DNA from 2 places in the Trichocoleus sp. FACHB-6 genome. Region 2 is predicted to be linked to the other one. Evidence: riboswitches for the same ligand, from Rfam matches in the RefSeq annotation. Region 2 holds a riboswitch; the other holds the start of a gene.
What was found. Region 2 has a riboswitch for cobalamin ahead of H6F66_RS18665 (sirohydrochlorin chelatase). Riboswitches for the same ligand answer to the same signal wherever they lie in the genome.
Positions count from the first base shown of each region.

Region 1: linked by a shared signal. The riboswitch ahead of H6F66_RS21390 (HupE/UreJ family protein) and the one ahead of H6F66_RS18665 (sirohydrochlorin chelatase) in region 2 are both predicted to bind cobalamin.

Region 1 is NZ_JACJOY010000106.1:22,201-25,603, forward strand. It holds gene H6F66_RS21380 (S-layer homology domain-containing protein) at 1-846, shown strand, start outside; gene H6F66_RS21385 (hypothetical protein) at 909-1,343, opposite strand; cobalamin riboswitch at 1,445-1,593, shown strand; gene H6F66_RS21390 (HupE/UreJ family protein) at 1,664-2,323, shown strand; gene H6F66_RS21395 (M56 family metallopeptidase) at 2,597-3,403, opposite strand, start outside.
Region 2 is NZ_JACJOY010000096.1:73,082-76,484, forward strand. It holds gene sipA (regulatory protein SipA) at 1-249, opposite strand, end outside; gene H6F66_RS18665 (sirohydrochlorin chelatase) at 332-1,318, opposite strand; cobalamin riboswitch at 1,355-1,485, opposite strand; gene H6F66_RS18670 (uracil-DNA glycosylase) at 1,627-2,268, shown strand; gene H6F66_RS18675 (P pilus assembly/Cpx signaling pathway, periplasmic inhibitor/zinc-resistance associated protein) at 2,554-2,976, opposite strand; gene H6F66_RS18680 (PEP-CTERM sorting domain-containing protein) at 3,088-3,403, opposite strand, start outside.

The DNA of each region.
Region 1 (3,403 bases), on a different contig from region 2:
ATCAGCTATAGCCGCGATGCCAGCGTTGCCACAATACCGCAGGGAAGTAATTTAAAAGATATTTTCACTCAGCCAGCTAGTGAAAATCCCGCGCCCTCAACTAGCTCATCAGTATTCACTGATATAAATAAAGCACCCCAAGAATTACGTCAGTACGTAGAAGACTTAGCAGCATTGGGGGTACTTACTCAAGAGTCGGTTGGCTCCAAAAATAACCCAACTGCCAGCGGACAGTTTGAACCGAATAAAACTATCACCCGCCGACAATTTGCGCGGTGGCTGGTTGCAGTTAATAATCAAATTCATGCCAATAATCCAGGCAAACAAATCCGTTTGGCATCAGATAGCGCTCAACCAGCTTTTCAAGATATTCCCCGAAATAACCCAGATTTTTCAGCTATTCAAGGTTTAGCGGAGTCGGGGTTAATTCCCAGTCGATTGACAGGTGATGCTACTGCTGTTTTATTTCGCCCGGATGCACCTCTAACCCGCGAAAATCTGATTCTCTGGAAAGTGCCTCTAGATACGCGCTCTTCTTTACCCACAGCTTCAGTTGACGCGGTAAAGCAAACGTGGGGATTTCAGGATGCAGGGAAAACTGAACCCAAGGCTTTACGGGCGGTGTTGGCAGATTTCCAGAATGGAGATTTAGCGAATATCCGGCGAGTTTTTGGGTATACGACGTTGTTTCAGCCGAAAAAACCTGTAACTCGTGCTGAGGCGGCGGCGGCTCTGTGGTACTTTGGCGCTGAAGGTGAAGGAATATCAGCTCAAGATGCTTTGCAGAGTCAGCGTCAACAAAGCCAGCCATCACCTACACCTTTAAGTTCTCCAAATCAGCAGTAAATAGTGATGTAGGTTGGGGAGCCACCTCTTTCATTGAGGTGCGCTCCCCTTTCAGTTACCTTCTAACGCAACCAACCCCAATTCATGCCTTGAGATTTAGGCACAGGTTGCAAATTTTTAGTTTTACTTGTAGGCAATTTTAAACTTTTAATAAGTTGATCGTTGTCATCAATTATCAGAATTTCCTCCAGCGCCTCATTGATTTTCCAAGAGTTGGGATCGGCATTAATGCGCTTATTTAAAACATCCAACTCAGTATCAAGGATGGCTTGAGCTTCCACATCATTTTTGGCTTTAGCTAATTTTACTTGTAACACTTCTAATCCATCTCGAAGTAGGCTAATTTCTGAGGAATTAGGCAGATTTTTAACTAGCTGAGTGATGGCGGCTTGGGTTTTTTGAGCTAATGCAACTTGATTCCCTGCCAATGAAGGCACGTCAGAAACACTTGGTGTAAAGAACATTAAAGCGGAAGTAACAAGACAAGTTACGCACATATTCGCTCACTCCTCAAATAAAGTTCGTTCTCTCTGGCGGTTTTGCGGTCTTTGCAGTTAATTTTACAGACATTTTTTCAAATGCCAACCCTGAAGTGATATGATTGCTCTGCTCAATCGGTTCTGGTGAGGAGCAGCCACCAGAGTTAAGGGGAAAGTTCGGTGCAAGTCCGGCGCTGTCCCGCAGCTGTGATGAGGCATTAGTTACAGCCTCTAAGTCAGAATGCCCACCGATGGGAGATAAAGGGACTGGGGAAAATTCCCAATTCCTAATTACCAATCAACAGTAAAGAATTTGATACATCTGCGAGGTACAGATTATGACTAAAATTAAACACTTTAATTTCTTCAAGCTACTGCCAAGATACACAAGCGTCGCTGCTTTAATCGGGGTTGGCTGTTTAATTGCCCAAAAGCCTGCTTATGCTCACCATTCTATGGGCGGTAACGTACCTTCTAATTTCTTTGAAGGGTTCCTCTCAGGGCTGGCGCACCCGCTGATTGGCTTGGATCATTTTGCTTTTGTGATTGCTATTGGGTTACTGGCGGTTGGACAAGTGCAGGGCGCACTGATACCAGCGGGATTTGTTCTAGCAGCAATGGTAGGAACTGGGATTCATTTACTGAGCGTTGATTTACCAGTAGCAGAGATAATTATTGCTGTAAGCGCGATCGCATTTGGGGCGATGCTGGTAAAACAAAATAAACCTAACTGGATTTTACAGATGGTTTTGGGTGCGATCGCGGGTTTGTTTCACGGTTACGCTTATGGTGAGGCGATTATCGGTGCTGGGATGACTGAGTTATTTGCCTACTTACTGGGTTTTACTTTAATTCAGTATGGCGTTGCTTTTGCTGCTTTCCGGTTTGGTAGTGCGGCGACCCAGAAATTTAACACTCAACGTTTATCCTTTCTGCAACTCGCTGGTTTAGTTATATCTTCAATTGGTGTTGTATTCCTCGCGTCGTCAATTAGTTAGTCATTATTAAATGACGTTTGAACGTTTCAACTTGACAAATTGACAATTGATATCAAGTCTGGTTGATTACCCGTAATTTTCTGGAACCCGGAACCCCACCTCGCTTGCGAGGAGGCAGTTGATTTTGGTTGGCGGTAGGGGCATGGCAATGCCATGCCCCTACAAAATGTCGCAATTTTCGATATTTTCTAAGGGTTGTATGAAACCACCCTGCTGCTAACCGGGGAGCCACAGCCGCAGGCGAGGAGAGGTTCTTATATTTCGACCTACAAATTATGTGTGAAATGGCAAACTAACCAGAGGCAGAAACGCCAAAACTAACCACTTCCAAGACCACATATTATTAGGGCATCGTGGCAATGGTTCTTGTGAGAGAAGCGCTTCTATGCGCTCCGTCAACCGATTTGGTGGTGCCACAGAACTGAAAGCAGCACAGAAATTATCTGATTGAATCGGTGGACAGCTTCCCACCCAAAGCAGAGATTCAGCTAACACTAAAGAATCTACCTTTTGTGCCGCCCATCTATCGGCTCGTAGTTCGCGCAAAAGCAAAAGTTCCTGCCACAAACTTTCTGTATTCGGTAGAAAAGATGTAAGCGATCGCATCCATCCGAGCCAGAAAAACCAAAAGGTATCCCGATAATAATGATGCCCTTGCTCGTGGGCAATTACAGCATCGAGATGCTCCGTATCCAACATTTCCAATAATCCCCGGCTAACGACTAATTCCGGTTCCCAGAAACCAACCTGGGCGCTAAATAGAACGTTCGCGTCGAGAAAACGAACTGTGCCGTCAAGTTCGATTTGGGGATAAGTGCGTGTTTGTCGCACAGAACGCCATCCCTCAATTGCTAATTTGAGGCATAAAACGACAGCATACCCTAGAAAGCTTAGAGCCAGAGAATAGCTGAACCATCCGGTTTGCAACCCTCCCATTTGTCCGTTGGCACCCATGCACAGCAGCGCGATCGCTGTCATGATTAGTAACAGTGGCCCAAACAGAAATGACCAAAGCGCTGTTTGCCAACGTTCTTGCCAATTTCCTACAGGATAAGACCATCGCCATCTCAGAAACCAAAC
Region 2 (3,403 bases):
CTCTACCCCTGACTGGATTGATTCAGTTGTCACGGACACAGCCTCAATATACTGGCTATCCATCAAAAAAGCTCCCGTGGAAAACCGGACACCCCAATATCCCCCCGGACGACGATCCATAACAATGCCTTCTTCCCCAAGCTGAATCACATCAGGAGGACGCAGCATTGGCATCGGTTCCGCTGTTTTGACGTATGGTGGCAATGCTACCACCCGGACTCGCTCACCAATTGAAAATTCTTTAGACATAAGTTTTAGGTAAACGGTAATGAGTAATTGGTAGGAACATCTAGCCCTATTACCTATTACCTACTACCTATTACCCATTTGTTCAAGGCGCTTGCCAAATCTTCTCATGGTAACGCTCTAAATTCGCATAGGGATCGGCGGCGGCGTGGGAATGGTCGTGACTGTGGTCATGGTGGTGGTGGTGATGATCGTGAGTGTGTCCGTTACCGTTCCCAACTGCTGCTAGTCGGAATTTGCACATTTCACAATTCATCTGGACTTGTCCCAGCTGGGTTTCGATTTCCCGTTCTCGCAATACAGACAACAACTGCGGGTGAATGCCCATTTCTGGCAGACAAGTCATGGAGATGTCGGGATATTGTTCTTGCTGCTGGGCAGTAATTTCAAATATCTTTTTAACCAGGACTCCTGTAAACAGAAAATACGGCAGGACAATAATTCGTTTAGGCTGGTAGAGTCTGGCGCGACGGAAACCTTCTTCTAGACGTGGGTGGGTAATGCCGATAAAGCAAGTTTCCACAGTCTGATAACCGCTACCTTCCCACACAATCCGGGCAAGTTTATAAACGTCGCCGTTAGCATCGGGATCGCTGGAACCGCGACCGACAAATAGCAGTACGGTGTCTGAACGGTTCCATTGAGGTTGGTCTAGTTCAGCAAGACGCGATCGCCACAAATCCAAAATCCCAGGCGTAATCCCAAAATGTCGCCCGTAGTAAAACTTTAACTGGGGATGTCTAGCCCTTGCCCGGTCTAACTCATTGGTCACATCAAACTTATTGTGTCGCGCCGCAAATAGCAAAATCGGCAACACCGAAATTTCCGTGTAACCCTCCTCCACACACCGATCTACCCCCTCCTGAATTGTCGGGCCAGTGAGTTCTAGAAAACAAGGAAGAACAGGTCTAGAGGTGTCTAAAGCTTGATATGCTGCCGCAAAATCCAGCAAACTTTGCCGTCCGTCATTATCTTTTGTACCATGACCAATCATCAATAACGGGCGGTGTAGCGGTAGTGGTGATAATTCCAAGGACTGAGTAATTAGAGTGGTTGAATTGATAGTAGGCATGGATTTACAACTTTTTTCCTGTGCAACGCAGGAAATAGAATGCGCCTCGCAACAGGTAGGCATTCTGGCTAACGATTCGTCATACCCAAGGACAAAAATCGCTTACAGCTGCGGCACAGCCCCGGAATTACACCGGAGTTTCCCTACCCTGTTACGGTTCACGTTTGCCTTGCTATCTTAGCTGATTCGACTACACTTAGAATGCGGGGGGAGGGGTTGACTACCAAAGTTACTATAGGTTGCTTCCGATTTCTTCTCTCTTTTTTCTCTTGAAATCTGATGCTACTTCTTTGATAACGCCCAAGGAAATGAACGATAAATTTCACAAATTTATCAAAGAGCTATCTAATTTTAAATCTAGCAATAATGTGTTTAATCAGTATTCTTACGACCTTTTGGTAAATGAGGTCAGAAGAGAAAACTTATTTTTATACTTGAAACATCTAGCAGAAAGAAACAGCCAAATTTTGTTAGTTGGAGAAGCTCCAGGGCATAGAGGATGTCGTTTAACAGGTGTTCCTTTTACCAGTGAATTTATTCTATTAAATGGATTTGATGAAATTAGATTATTTGGCGAATCCAGGGGCTACCGGAAAACTAATGAGTTTGATCGAGTTTATAAAGAGCAGAGTGCAACCATTGTTTGGGAAGCCTTGCTAAAGTATCAGCAAATCCCTTTACTTTGGAATGCCTTCCCTTTTCATCCTTTTAAAGTTGGAAATCAGCAATCTAATCGAACGCCCACTAAAGAAGAAATAAATATTGGGGAGTATTTTTTAAAAGACTTAATTATATTATTTGATATAAATATTGTTGTAGCTGTCGGAAACGAAGCTGAAAAAACTCTCGCAAAAATGGGATTGGCTTTTCAGAAAGTTCGACACCCCGCTAATGGGGGAAAAAATAAATTTAATAATGGCATTAAAAATGTGATGAACACCCTAATATAAAATACTTGATGGCTGCTGAGGCAGACACAATGGCTGCCCCGCATTTGCATCTAATTCAACGCCAGATAAGGCTTGCACATTGCCCAAAGTCAGCTTCCCCAGTAATGGTTGCACAGGTGATGGGAGTCAAGAAAATCAGCTAAGGTGCAACCAAAAGAGGTTTCTGGAAGCGATCGCAATTTCCACAATTTGCAGAACATTCTGCCCCAGCATATTGAATCTGAGGGAAAAGATTGACTCTAACAACAGACAAGTTCATCATCTTTTATTTGATGCTGATGAAACTTATTTCGGGTTTTGTTGCGGCTGCTGACGCGATCGCATATTCTCCATAATTGTCTGCCGCTGTTCTTGAGTAAGCGTTGCGGAAAACTGCGATGCTGCCGACTGAAAAATACCTTGCAGTTGAGTTTTCTGCTGGTCAGATAAATTCATCGCCGCGAAAGCCCTACGCATATCCTGACCTTGGCCCACAGCAGCTTTAAATTTATTTTTTTGCTCTGCCGTTAGAATATTTTCAATTTGGGATCGAGTATTACTGCGAATCTGTTCGATTTTAGTTTTTTGTTGCGGAGTTAATTCGATACCCATCAATCCGCTAGATGCCGGGGCGCTTGGCGAATTGGTTTGGGCAAAAGCTGCACTTGAAGTGAAGGGAACGAAAAATACAACCGCTCCAGCTAACATCGAAATCAGTTTGAGTTTCACCGTGTTCTATCCTTTTTCCGGTTCGTTCTCTCTATAGTAAACAAAAAATATTCTCGATTGCATCCGAGGAAAGTCCTAAACCCAACCATGACTTTCGTCACGGATAATCTTTTACAAAATGCCCTTGCGTTGGCGACGAAGTACAGCTAACGCCAGAAAACTAGCAAAAACAATAGAGGCGATGCTGGAAGGCTCAGGGATAGAAGCGGGTACTACGTTTAATTGAACTCTCCGATAATTTTGCATCGCCAGCGAAATAGTTGACGATTTGGACGACGATGAATACGCTTTCCATGCGTTCAACCCTCTGTACCAGCCAGTGAATTGCACCTTCATTTCCCAGTTGCCATCCAGGGAACCTATAGCTAAACCATCAGTGCAGCAGGGCGACCAGGCGTGATCTGCGATGAAGACAGTGCCATCAGCA